DNA from 2 places in the Sphingomonas sp. RS2018 genome. Region 1 is predicted to be linked to the other one. Evidence: predicted binding sites of a transcription regulator. Region 1 holds the regulator's gene; the other holds the start of a gene.
The links. Region 1 encodes LexA, which represses DNA repair genes until DNA is damaged. Its sites were predicted from a motif close to GTTCCNCNCTTGTTCT; they were not measured.
Positions count from the first base shown of each region.

Region 1 (6,686 bases):
CCGTTGCTGTGGCCGGGGCGGCGCTTGCACCGGGTGGCCGCGCCGGTCGAGCGATGACGATCGCCGGGATTGCCGTTGCGCTCGGCACGGGCGCGACGTGGTGGCGGGCGGAGCGCGTGGCGGCACCGGTGCTGGCGCGACCGGCGATCGTGGCATTCATCGCGCGGGTGGAGCGGATCGAGCCTCTGGCGGCGCGCGAACTGGTGCGGTTGCGGCTGGCGCCGGTTGGGGCGGCGGGGCTGCCGCCGCGGATCCGCGTCAATCTGGCCGAACGCGACGTGCCCGCCGGGCTGGCCGCAGGTGCGACGATCCGGCTGCGGGCGCGGCTGATGCCGCCCGCGCCGGCGGCGGTGCCGGGGGCGCACGACTTCACGCGGGTCGCGTGGTTCGGCGGGTTGGGGGCGACCGGACGGGGGTTCGCGCCGGTCGAGGTGATCGCGCCGGGCGACGCGGGACGGAGCGATCTGCGAGTGCGGCTGTCGAGCCACATCCGCTCACGGCTTGCCGGGGCGGAGGGCGCGGTGGCGGCCAGCTTGGCGACCGGCGATCAGGGCGCCATTCCCGAAGACGATGCCGAGGCGATGCGGCGGTCGGGACTGGCGCATCTCCTGTCGGTCAGCGGGCTGCACATCACCGCGGTCGTCGGCGCGGCGATGTTCGTGGCGCTGCGGCTGCTGGCGCTCAGCCCGTGGGCGGCGCTAAACCTGCGGCTGCCGTTGCTCGCCGCCGGCGTCGGGGCCTTAGCGGCGGTCGGTTACACCTGGCTGACCGGCGGCGAGGTGCCGACGATCCGCAGCTGCGTCGCCGCGCTGCTGGTGCTCGCCGCGCTGGCGATGGGGCGGGAAGCGGTGACGCTGCGGCTCGTCGCGGTCGGGGCGCTGGTGGTGCTGGTGCTGTGGCCCGAGGCTGTGGTGGGCGCGAGCTTCCAGCTGTCGTTTGCCGCCGTCAGTGCGATCGTCGCGCTGCATGAAAGTGCGGCGGGGCGGCGGTGGTTCGGAGTGCGGGACGAGGGGTGGGCGGCGCGGACGGCGCGCGGGCTGATGGTGCTGCTGGCGACCGGCATCGTCGTCGAGCTGGCACTGGTGCCGATCGGACTTTTTCACTTCCACAAGGCAGGGGCCTACGGCGCGCTCGCCAATATCGTCGCCATTCCGCTGACGACCTTCGTCATCATGCCCTTGGAGGCGGGGGCATTGCTGCTCGACGGGGTTGGGCTGGGCGCCCCCTTGTGGTGGCTGGCGGGAAAGGCGCTGGGGCTGTTGCTGGCGATCGCACGGACGACCGCGGCGGCACCGGGAGCGGTGGCGGCGCTGCCGGCGATGCCGCGGGGGGCGTTCGGGCTGATGGTGGGTGGGGGGCTTTGGATCGCGTTGTGGCGGACGCGGGCGCGGTGGTGGGGCGGCGTGCCGGTGCTTATCGGAGCGATGTGGGCGTTGGCGACGCCGGCGCCGGACCTGATCGTGACCGGTGACGGACGGCATCTGGCGGTGCGGATGCCGGATGGGGGCATGGCGTTGCTGCGCGAGCGGGCCGGGAACTATGTTCGCGACCTGCTGGCTGAGGGTGGCGGGGTGGACGGGGAGTTGCCCGCGATCGACGACATGTCGGGCGCCCGGTGCAACTCGGATTTGTGCCTGGTCCGCTTCGGCGAAGCACCCGCCTGCTGGCGACGCGCAGCGGGTATCTGGTCGATGCGCTGCCGCTGATCCGCCTGTGCCGAACAGTCGATATCGTCGTCAGCGAGCGCAACTTGCCGCGGGCGTGTGCGCCCCGCTGGTTGAAGATCGACCGGCGGTTCCTGCGTCGGTCGGGCGGGGTCAGCCTGACGCTCTCACCGCCCGGCGTGACGACGGTCGGCGATGGGGCGGGAGACCATCCCTGGGAGCATCCGCCGACCGTGATGCCGCCCAAAGGTAACGATTGGCGTCGCTAGACTGCGGTGGCCGGTGCCTGCCAAGTGCTTCGACTTCGCTCAGCACGAACCGGGTTTTGGGCAACTGCTTCAATACCGGCGTAGCAGCCCTGCGAGCTTGCCCTGCACCTGTACTTGCCGCGCGGCGTAGCGTTGCGGGTCGTAGTTGCGATTGGCGGGGTCGAGACGGATCATCGCGCCTTCGCGGTGGAAGGTCTTCAACGTCGCCTCGTGATCGTCGATCAGCGCGACGACGATGTCGCCATCACGCGCCGTCTCAGTCCGGCGGATGAGGGCATAGTCGCCATCGAGAATACCCTTCTCGACCATCGAATCGCCGGACACCTCCAGCGCATAATGCTCGCCCGAGCCGAGCAGCGCGGCGGGGACGGGAAGCATCGTCGCCCCCTCCATCGCCTCGATAGGCACGCCGGCGGCGATGCGACCGTGCAGCGGGATCTCGATCACGTCGTTTGCGGGCGACGGCGGCGCACGATCGGGCGTGCTCGCACCCGCGAATGTTGACGAAGTTGAGACGTGCGGCGGCGTCTTCGCCTCCGACCGCTCGGGCATCTTGATGACTTCGAGCGCGCGGGCACGGTTGGCGAGGCGACGCAGGAAGCCGCGCTCGACCAGCGCCGAAATCAGGCGATGGACGCCAGACTTCGACTTGAGGTCCAGCGCCTCCTTCATCTCCTCGAACGATGGCGAGATGCCGGTTTCGTTGAGGCGATCGGCGATAAAGCAGATCAGCTCGTGCTGCTTCTTCGTTAGCATGGACGGACCTCCGTCTGGAACAGATAACGAACGTTTATGTATTGTTCTCGACCCTGTCAAGCGATCGGCAACAGCTCCACGAGATCGTCGATTGCCGCCGGCGGGGCATGCGGCTGACGCAGGACGAGGCAGGTCGAGCGGGCGAGCGTGCGCAGCATCGAACTGTCCTGGATGGCGGCGACAAGAACGCGCCCGTCGATCACCGCGCCGCGGAGATAATCGGTGCGCGGGCCGTTGGCGGGGAGCGGTTCGCCGAGCGGCGCGGTGTAGGTTGGGGGAAAGGGCGCGGACGCCCCGCCCAACGCCGCGACGAGCGGTCGCAGGAACAAGGTGGCGGTGACGAAGGCCGACACCGGATTACCGGGCAGCCCGAGTACCACGGTGTCGCGCATCCGCCCGGCCATCATCGGTTTGCCCGGCCGCAGCGCGATCCGCCAGAAGTCGATCGTCGCGCCCGCCGCTTCGAGCGCGGGCCGGACGAGGTCGTGGTCGCCGACCGACGCGCCGCCGGTGGTGACGAGGATGTCGGCATCGACCGCGGCAAAGGCGGCGGTGAGAACGTCAAGGCGGTCCGGCAGAATGCCAAGCGACACGATCTCGACGGGCAGGTCGGCCAGTAGCGCGGCGAGCAGGACGCCGTTGCTCTCGGGCAACTGCCCGGGCGCGAGCGGGGTGCCTGGCGGGACGAGTTCGTCGCCGGTGGAGGCGATCGCGACGCGCACCCGGCGACGGACGGGGACGGTGGCGTGACCGGCGAGCCCGGCGAGCGCGACGCGCGGCGGCGTCCAGCGCTCGCCCGCGGCGACGACGATCTCGGCTTCGGCGAAGTCCAATCCGCGGCGGCGGACATTGCCGCCGACGCCCTTCGGCCCCTCGCCCGACAGCGTCAGCGTATCGCCGGCCCGCGCCGCTTCTTCCTGCACCAGCACGCAGTCCGCGCCGGCAGGCATGGCCGCACCGGTGAAAATGCGGACCGCCTCGCCCGCGCCGATTTGTCCCGAAAAGGGACGTCCGGCCGCACTCTCACCCACGACGCGCATCGGCGCGGTCCGGTCTGCGAAGCGGATGGCATAACCGTCCATCGCTGACAGGTCCGCATCGGGCTGGGTGCGCGTGGCGGCGACGTCGGCGGCGGCCCAGCGGCCGGCGGCCTTCGCCAGCGGGACGGTCTCGGCCGGGCGGGGTGTGGCGAGCGCGAGCAGGCGGGACTGCGCTTCGGCGACCGGGATGAGGGTCATGCGCGTCGCTCGCGCGCTGGGCTGAACGCAAGAGCGGGAAGGCGAGCACACATAGACGCGCTTTGCCCCCGACGCCCGGACATTGAAAGGCTGTTGGGCGAGGTCGGACTATCTCGGCCCTTCCGCCACCGCGACCCGCCCGCTGCGATCCAGCTTGCTCCAGCCGACCACCCAGCCGCCGATCGCCGATCCGATCGCGCGCAGCACGACGCCGTACATGAGCTGACGGTACACTACCCGCTGCGCGACCAGCAGATGGGCGGGATAGCGCGCCTGCCCGCCGTCGAGCCTATAGGCGATCCAGCCGCAAAAGACGTCGACCGCAGTGAAGGCGACCCAGTAGAGCGCCATCGTCGCGACGTCGCCGGACGTCTGCGCCCAGCCATGCTGCGCGACGCGCAGCGCGGTGCCCACCACCGACACGACCAGCGCGAGGTCGATTACGGGCGAGATGGCGGCGAACAGGATCTGGAAGATCCACGCCTGCGGCAGGCCGACCAGCGCCAGCCCGCGCGGGCGGCGCGACCGCCAGATACCGCGATGCTTCCACAGGCATTGCAGCGTGCCGAACGCCCAGCGATAGCGTTGCTTGCCCAGACCTGCGAAACTCTCCGGCGCCTCGGTCCATGCGACCGCCTCTGGATCATAGGTCACGCGCCAGCCGGCGCGTTGCACGGCGATGGTGAGATCCTGATCCTCGGCCAGCGTGTCCTCCGGATAGCCGCCGACCGCATCGAGCGTCGTACGGCGCCAGGCGCCGACCGCACCCGGCACCACCGTCATCGCATCGAAGCCGGCGAGCGCGCGGCGTTCGAGGTTCTGCGCAGTGATGTATTCGACCGCCTGCCAGCGTGTGACGAGGTTGACGCGATTGCCGACCCGCGCGTCGCCCGCGACCGCCCCGATGCGAGGATCGGCGAACCAGCGCGCCAGGTGGCGGATCGTGTCGGGCTCGAACTGCGTATCCGCGTCGAGCGCGATCACCACTTCGCCGCTCGCGTGCAGCAGCGCACGGTTGAGCGCGGCGGCCTTACCGCCGTTCGGCAGCGTCAGCAGCGTCACGCGATCGTCGTCGCCGAAGCGCGTGCGGACGATCGCGCTGGTCGCGTCGCGCGATCCGTCGTCGGCGACGATGATCTGCAGCGCGGGATAGTCGCTGGCGAGGATGCGTTCGATCGACGTCGCGATCACGCGTTCCTCGTTATAGGCGGGGATGATGACCGAGACGGAAGGCGCGAACACCGGCGGTTCGCTACGGCGCCGCCGGGTCTGCCACCACGCCAGCGCCGCCATCAGCACCGCGCGCGCCATGCCGAGCGCGATCGCGAGGTAAAAGATCCAGCCGATCAGGAACATGACGCCCGCGACAATGATGAAGCTGGCGACGTCGATCCGTACCGCGGTCAGGTCGCGTCCCGCCACCACCGGCATCGCCTGCGCCGGCGATATGCCGACGAGGCGCGAGGCGGTGACGAAGTGATAGCCCTGCGCGCGCAGCGTCGCGATGATACGCGGCAATGCGGCGATCGTCTGCTCGCGATCGCCGCCGCCGTCGTGGAGCAGGACGACGTTCGCCGAGCGGTCGGCGCTGCCGGCGCGGACTTGATCGACCACTTGCCGGACGATCGCGTCGGCGCCCGGCCGCTGCCAGTCGTTGGGATCGACGTGCAGCCCGACGACGGTGTAGCCCGCCTGCTGCGCGGCGAGCGCGGGCTGCAATTCGTCGGTGGTGGTCGGCTCGGCGTCGCCGAAATAGGGCGCGCGGAACAGCGTCATCCGCCGCCTTGTATAGGCCTCGACCACGCGCTGCGTCGCGTTCAGTTCGAGGCTGGTGGACGCGTCCGACGCACCCGCGAGATTGGGGTGGGTGTAGCTGTGGTTGCCCAGTTCGCTGCCGCCGCGGACGATGCGGGCGACGAGGCCGGGATGTTCGAGGACGTTCTCCCCGATCACGAAGAAGGTGGCGGGGACGTGCGCGCGTTCCAGCACGTCGAGGATGCGTGGCGTCCATGTGCCGTCGGGACCGTCGTCGAAGGTGAGCGCGATCGCCTTCGGGTCGGCGGCACCGGCGCGCTGGACGACATAGGGCGTCGGGATGGCGGCATAGCTGGCGGCGCGGATCAGACCGGTGCCGTCGAACGTCACGATGCGCCGGCCGGGCGTCGGCGTCGCGGTGATGCGTAGCACCTCGCCGCTGCCTTCGACATCGGTTTCGAGCAGCGCCCGTGGGTGGGTCAGGTCGGGGCGACCGCCTTTTCGGAACGCGGCGAGCGCGGGCCAGAAATCGGCGTCCTCGCTGCCCAGCCGCCACAGCGCGATGTCGTCGATACCCATCTGTTGCAGCGCGCGCAGCTGGTTCCAGCTGGCTGCGGCGTCCATCATCCAGATCGTGTGACGCTCGCCGCCTTCGTCATAGGCGAAGGCGGTGTTGCCGCTGGCCGGGTCGAAGGCGGGGCGGGCATCGCTGTCGTGCGCGGCGAGCCATGCCTCCTCGATCGACAGCGCATCGGAGTGGCCGCCGTGCCAGTCGTAGCCGTAGCTGCCGAGCGCCACGACCAGCCGGTCGCCGCCGATCGCGCGGCGGGCGTCGGCGACCTGGCGGACGAACCAGTCCTGTGCGGCGATCGGGCCGGGCTCGCCGCCCTGCCAATGCTGGTCATAGGCCATCAGGATGACACGATCGACCGAGGCCGCGATCGCCGCCAGCGGCCATGACGCATCGCCGGCGGGGGCGGTGACGGCGAGCTGACGGCCGGCGG
Region 1 is NZ_JBTMWL010000002.1:339,697-346,382, forward strand. Features, by position in the region: gene ACX40P_RS06705 (ComEC/Rec2 family competence protein) at 1-1,706, shown strand, start outside; gene ACX40P_RS06710 (hypothetical protein) at 1,631-1,933, shown strand; gene lexA (transcriptional repressor LexA) at 2,003-2,689, opposite strand; gene ACX40P_RS06720 (molybdopterin molybdotransferase MoeA) at 2,746-3,927, opposite strand; gene ACX40P_RS06725 (glycosyltransferase) at 4,036-6,686, opposite strand, start outside.

Region 2 (6,686 bases), on a different contig from region 1:
ACCGGCCGGCGGCGCCGTGAGCGCCGACCGACGGCGCGGCTTAGCCGCGACGCGATCCAGACCCTCCGCCCCCCAAAGCCAGCAAATTACGCCAGCCCTGCTGACCTAGTTGCCAGCCCCTTTGAAATTTTATAACAACTGTACCGACAGCCGAGTCCATGCGTTCCGATCGCGACCGGCTTTGGAGAGAGCATGACCGACGAGCGTCCGCGCGCGAATCTCGCACCCCTCACCCTGCATGTGCCGGAGCCGCGGTTCCGCCCCGGCGATGCGGTCGACTTCGCCGACGTCACGGTGCCCCCGGTCGATGCCGCGCGCCGGCCCGACACCGCCGAGGCCGCGGACCAGTTCCACGATCTCGCCTTCGGTCTGGTGCGCGTGCTCGATCTCGACGGTACCGCCGGTGGCCAGTGGAACCCGCGGCTCGACGCCGACACGATGCGCAGCATGCTGCGCAACATGGCGCTGACCCGCGCCTTCGACGAACGCATGTTCCGCGCGCAGCGACAGGGCAAGACCAGCTTCTACATGAAGTCGCTGGGCGAGGAGGCGGTGTCGGTGGGCGCCGCGGCGGCGCTGGCCGCCGACGACATGTGCTTCCCTTCGTATCGCCAGCAGGGCATCCTGCTGTCGCGCGGCTGCAATCTGGTCGACATGATGAACCAGATCTATTCGAACCGCGGCGACAAGCTGATGGGGCGCCAGCTGCCGATCATGTATTCGGAAAAGGACTTCGGCTTCTTCTCGATCTCCGGCAACCTGACGACGCAATATCCGCAAGCGGTCGGCTGGGCGATGGCGAGCGCGGCGAAGGGCGACACCCGCATCGCCGCGACATGGTGCGGGGAGGGATCGACCGCAGAGGGCGACTTCCACTCCGCCTGCACCTTCGCCAGCGTCTATCGCGCGCCGGTGATCTTCAACGTCGTCAACAATCAGTGGGCGATCAGCAGCTTCTCGGGCTTCGCGGGTGCGGAGGCGACGACCTTCGCCGCGCGGGCGGTCGGCTATGGCATTGCCGGGCTGCGCATCGACGGCAACGACGCGCTGGCGGTCTATGCCGCGACGCGCTGGGCCGCGGAACGCGCGCGGACCAACCAGGGGCCGACGCTGATCGAGCATTTCACCTACCGCGCGGAGGGTCACTCCACCTCCGACGATCCCACCCAATATCGCTCGGCGGGGGAGCCCAACGCCTGGCCGCTGGGCGATCCGATCGTGCGGCTGCGCGATCACCTGATCGCGATCGGCGAGTGGGACGAGGAACGCCACGCCACGATGGACAAGGAGCTCGCCGAACAGGTGAAGACCGCGCAGAAGGAGGCTGAGAAAAACGGTATCCTCGGCCACGGCATGCACCAGTCGTTCGACACGATGTTCGAAGGCGTGTTCGAGGAGATGCCCCCCCACCTGCGCGAACAGCAGGCGCAGATGCGCGCCGAGCGGGCCAGCGCGGGCATGCCGGCGCTGGGAGGGCACAACTGATGGCCCGCATGAACATGATCCAGGCCATCAACTCCGCGATGGACGTGATGATGGCGCGCGATCCCGATATCGTCGTGATGGGGGAGGACGTCGGCTATTTCGGCGGCGTGTTCCGCGCGACCGCGGGGCTGCAGGCGAAATACGGCAAGACCCGCGTGTTCGATACGCCGATCACCGAATGCGGCATCATCGGCGTCGCGGTCGGCATGGGCGCCTATGGCCTGCGCCCTGTGCCAGAGATCCAGTTCGCCGATTACATCTACCCCGCGCTCGACCAGCTGGTCAGCGAGGCGGCGCGGCTGCGCTATCGATCGGCGGGGGAGTTCACCGCGCCGATCACGGTGCGCTCGCCGTTCGGCGGCGGCATCTTCGGCGGGCAGACGCATTCGCAGTCGCCCGAGGGCATCTTCACTCACGTCTCGGGGCTGAAGACGGTCATTCCCTCCACGCCCTATGACGCCAAGGGGCTGCTGATCGCCGCGATCGAGGACAATGATCCGACGATCTTCTTCGAACCCAAGCGCATCTACAACGGCCCGTTCGACGGCCATTATGACCGCCCGTCGAAGAACTGGTCGCAGCATCCCGGCGGCGAAGTGCCCGAGGATTACTACCGCATCGACCTTGGCAAGGCCAAGGTCGTGCGCGAGGGCGCCGACGTCACCATCATCGCCTATGGCACGATGGTGCATGTCGCGCAGAACACGATCGAGGACCTTGGCATCGACGCCGAGATCATCGACCTGCGCAGCCTCGTCCCCCTCGACATCGAGACGATCGAGGCGTCGGTGAAGAAGACCGGCCGCTGCGTCGTGGTGCATGAGGCGACGCGCACCGGCGGCTTTGGCGCCGAGCTGTCGGCCCAGGTGCAGGAACGCTGCTTCCACCATCTGGAGGCGCCGGTCGAGCGCGTCACCGGCTTCGACACGCCTTATCCGCACAGCCTGGAATGGGCGTATTTTCCGGGGCCCGTCCGTATCGGCGATGCGCTCAAAAAAGTGATGAAGGATTAAGCCGATGGCCCGCTTCGAATTCCGCTTGCCCGACATCGGCGAAGGCATCGCCGAGGCCGAGATCGTCGCCTGGCACGTCGCGGTCGGTGACCGCGTCGAGGAAGACCAGCAGCTCGCCGACATGATGACCGACAAGGCGACGGTGGAGATGGAATCGCCCGTATCCGGCACCGTCGTCGCGCTAGCGGGTGAGGTCGGCGACCAGATTCCGATCGGGTCGACGTTGGTGGTGATCGAGACGGAGGGTGAAGGCGCTGGCGAAAGTGCGGGCGATGCCGCGCCGCCGGTGAGCGAGGCGGTCGAAGAGCAGATCGAGGCGGAGAATCCGGGGGTCGAGGAGGTGGCTTTAGATCAAGATCCTCCCCGGCACAGGGAGGGGGACCAGCCGCAGGCTGGTGGAGGGGGCGCGCCACAGGCGGCATCACCCGCGGATACCCCCCTCCACCCCCCGGCTGCGCCGGGCGGTCCCCCTCCCCGTGCCGGGGAGGAGCATAAAGTCCTCGCCTCCCCCGCCGTCCGCGCCCGCGCGAAAGACCTCGGCATCGACCTTTCGACCGTGAAGCACGACGGCGCCCACGTACGCCACGCCGATCTCGACGCCTTCCTGCGCTATGCGGGTGGGCAGGGCTATCACGCCCCACACGCCAGCCGCGCGCGGGCGGATGAGACCGTCAAGGTCATCGGCATGCGCCGCAAGATCGCCGAGAACATGGCCGCGGCGAAGCGCAACATCCCGCACTTCACCTATGTCGACGAGATCGACGTGACCGCGCTGGAGGACATGCGCGCCGACCTGAACGCGAACCGGGGGGCGCGGCCGAAGCTGACGATGCTGCCGTTCCTGATCGTCGCCATCTGTCGCACACTGCCCGAATTCCCGATGCTCAACGCCCGCTACGACGACGAGGCCGGGGTGGTGACGCGCCACGGCCGCGTGCATCTGGGCATGGCGGCGCAGACCGACACCGGCCTGACCGTCCCCGTCATCCGCGACGCGCAGGACAAGAACGTCTGGCAGCTGGCGAGCGAGATCGGCCGGCTGGCCGAGGCGGCGCGCACGCAGAAGCTGAAGCCCGAGGAGCTGGGCAACGGCACCATCACCATCACCTCGCTCGGGCCACTCGGCGGCATCGCGACGACGCCGGTCATCAACCGCCCCGAGGTCGCGATCATCGGCCCGAACAAGATCGTCGAGCGCCCCGTCTTCCGGGGTGACGACATCGTGCGGGCGAAGCTGATGAACCTGTCGATCAGCTGCGATCACCGCGTCGTCGATGGCTGGGACGCGGCGAGCTATGTGCAGGCGGTGCGCAAGCTGCTGGAGACGCCGGTGCTGCTGTTCGCGGACTGAGGCGCGAGGGGGCGGGACAGGCGAAACGAAGATGGCGTGATCTGAAGCGGTTGACTCTGAAGGCAAACGGAACAGAATAGGAACATCTGTCGTTTCCGAGTCGTGCCCCGCGTGTCCAATCCTGTCGTCATCGCCGAATTGCGTGCGCAGCTGAGCGCGATCGAGGGGCGTGCCTATGAGCGGCGCCCGGCGTTGCCGTTCGGCATCGGCGGAATCGATTCGGTGCTGGCGCCGGGTGGCCTGCGGTTGGATGCGCTGCACGAAGTGGCCGGCGAATCGCCGTCGATGGGCGACGATGCGGCGGCGACCTTGTTCCTGGCCGGCATCGCCGCGCGGGCGTGGGGGCCGGTGCTGTGGGTGGTGCGGCGACACGATCTGTTCGCGCCGGGCCTGTCGCAGGCCGGACTCTCCGACGCGCGCGTGATCTATGCCGAGGCAGCGGACGATGCCGACCTGCTGGGCATCATGGAAGAGGGGCTGCGCCACAAGGGGCTGGGCGCGGTGATCGGCGAAGCGAAACGCGCCGGCCTCGCCGCGACGCGCCGGTTGCAGCTGGCGGCGGAGGGCGGGCGGACGATCGCGCTGCTGCTCAAGCGCCACGGCCGCACCGGCGACGACCCGCTGGGCGCGCCATCCGCCGCCGTCACGCGCTGGCGGGTCGGATCGGCCCCCTCCACCCCCCTGCCCTGCGCCGGCGTCGGCCGCGGGCGCTGGCGCGTCGAGCTGGTGCGGCAGAAGGGCGGAATCCCTGGACACTGGACAGTGGAGGCGTGCGATGAAACGGGTCGCTGCGCTCTACCTGCCAAGCTGGTCGATCGACCGGTTGCGGCGGGCGGAGCGGCGCAACGCGCCGCATAGCGCAGGCGCAGGCGCGTCGGAGCAAAGCTCGACGGCGACGGTGCGCGACGGCGAAGCCGTACGCGCAGCGCCCCGCCCGGCCGGCGGGCGCAGCCCGTCCGACGACGTGGGCTTCGCCCACGGCGGGGCCGCCACTCTTGCGCCCACGCCAGAACCGAACGCCCCCAAACGTCCCACCTGTAACCCTGGGCTCCCGCCTGCGCGGGAGCACGGTGTGCTGGCGGACAGCGTCGTCCAGCCACCACATATCGGAAGCGACTACAACGGCGGCTGGAGACCCGGCGCACGCTGGGCGCGAGGCGAAGTCGACGACAGGCCGGCGACCAAGGCCGACGTCCGCGCGGTCATCGCCACCCTGCCCGCCCACCAGCGCCCGCCGATGCGCGAGCTGGGCCGGCTGAGCGAGGCGGCGCCGCACCCGTTCCGCACGATGCGGGCGGATGATGGTGGTGCGCCCGGTGCGGGGGTGATGTTTGGTCATCCCTGCAACAATGCGGAAGACGGTTTCCCCCACCGCTCAAGCACTGCCGGACGATTGGCTTCGTCTCACGCCGAAAGCCACGCGTGTTCCCGCGCAGGCGGGAACCCAGGGTCCAGCAATGCGACAGCGCGTGTCGTTCCCCGCCCTGGGCTCCCGCCTGCGCGGGAGCACGGTCCGGAATCGGCCTGCGCCGTGGCAGACGCCAGCGATCCTCCCCCGCCCCTCGTCATCACGCGCAAGGCCGGGCCGCGCGTGGAGGTCGTCGCCGCCTGCGCCCACGCCCATGCGCTGGGCATAAGGCAGGGCATGGCGCTGACGCAGGCGCGGGCGCAGGTGCCGGGATTGACGGTGCGACCGTCCGACGATGCGGGCGACGCCGCCGACCTGCGCGCGCTGGCGACGATGCTCGCGCGGCGGGTGTCGCCGATCGTTGCGCTCGACGGAGCGGGCGGGCTGCTGATCGACATCACCGGCACCGACCATCTACACGGCGGCGAGGCGGCGCTGGCGCGGCGGATCGTACGCCAGCTGGGGTCTCGCGGCTTTGCGGCGCGGGTTGCGATCGCCGATACGCCCGGCGCGGCGCATGCGCTGGCACGCTATGGGCCGTCTGCGGTGCTGCGATCGCATGACGATGCCGCAGCACTCGCGCCGCTGCCGGTCATGGCATTGCGGCTGGAACCGACGCAGGTCGAGCTGTTGCGGCGGCTCGGCATCGACAGCATCGGCGCGCTGGCCGCGGTGGCGCGCGGGCCGCTGGCGCGGCGGTTCGGGCGCGGCATCGTCGACCGGCTGGACCAGGCGCTGGGCCGCCTGCCCGAACCGCTCGACCCCGTCGTGCCGCCCGAGCCGATCGCGGTGCGCCAACGCTTCGCCGAACCGATCGCGACCGAGGAAGCGATCGCACACTGGCTGGGCGTGCTGGTGCCGCGGCTGGTGGCGGCGCTGGGCGGCGCGGGGCTGGGCGCGCGGCGGATCGAAGTGATCGCCGACCGCGTCGATACGGTGGCGCAGCGCATCCGCATCGGGCTCGCGCGTCCCAGCCGCGACAGCGCGCATATCCTGCGGTTGCTGCTGCGCCGGATCGGCGACATGGAACCGGGCTATGGCATCGACGCCATCGCGCTGCACCTGCGCGCCGCCGATCCGCTGGGGCCGGAGGCGCTGGCCGCCGATCTGGCCGCCGAGGACGACGCGCCCGACCTCGCTCCGCTGGTCGATACGCTGACGACGCTCGGGCGGCGGACGTGGCGGGTCGCGCCGGTCGAAAGCGATGTGCCCGAACGCAGCACCGCGCCCGCGCCGCCGCTCGATCCGCCGGCGCGCGCGGCCGTGCCGCTACGCGTCGACGACGTGCGGCGGCTGGACCGGCGCGCGGCGAGCCACCCGTGGCATCCGCGCTGGCCGCGCCCGGTGCGGCTGCTGGCGCGACCCGAACGGATCGACCACGTCATGGCGCTGATGCCCGATGGCGCGCCGCGCCGCTTCGTGTGGCGCG
Region 2 is NZ_JBTMWL010000001.1:615,101-621,786, reverse strand. Features, by position in the region: gene ACX40P_RS03130 (thiamine pyrophosphate-dependent enzyme) at 193-1,485, shown strand; gene ACX40P_RS03125 (alpha-ketoacid dehydrogenase subunit beta) at 1,494-2,498, shown strand; gene ACX40P_RS03120 (dihydrolipoamide acetyltransferase family protein) at 2,503-3,849, shown strand; gene ACX40P_RS03115 (ImuA family protein) at 3,961-4,707, shown strand; gene ACX40P_RS03110 (DUF6504 family protein) at 5,381-6,686, shown strand, end outside.
Region 2: a site for LexA is predicted at 3,918-3,933, ahead of ACX40P_RS03115 (ImuA family protein). Genes of this name have one in related genera too.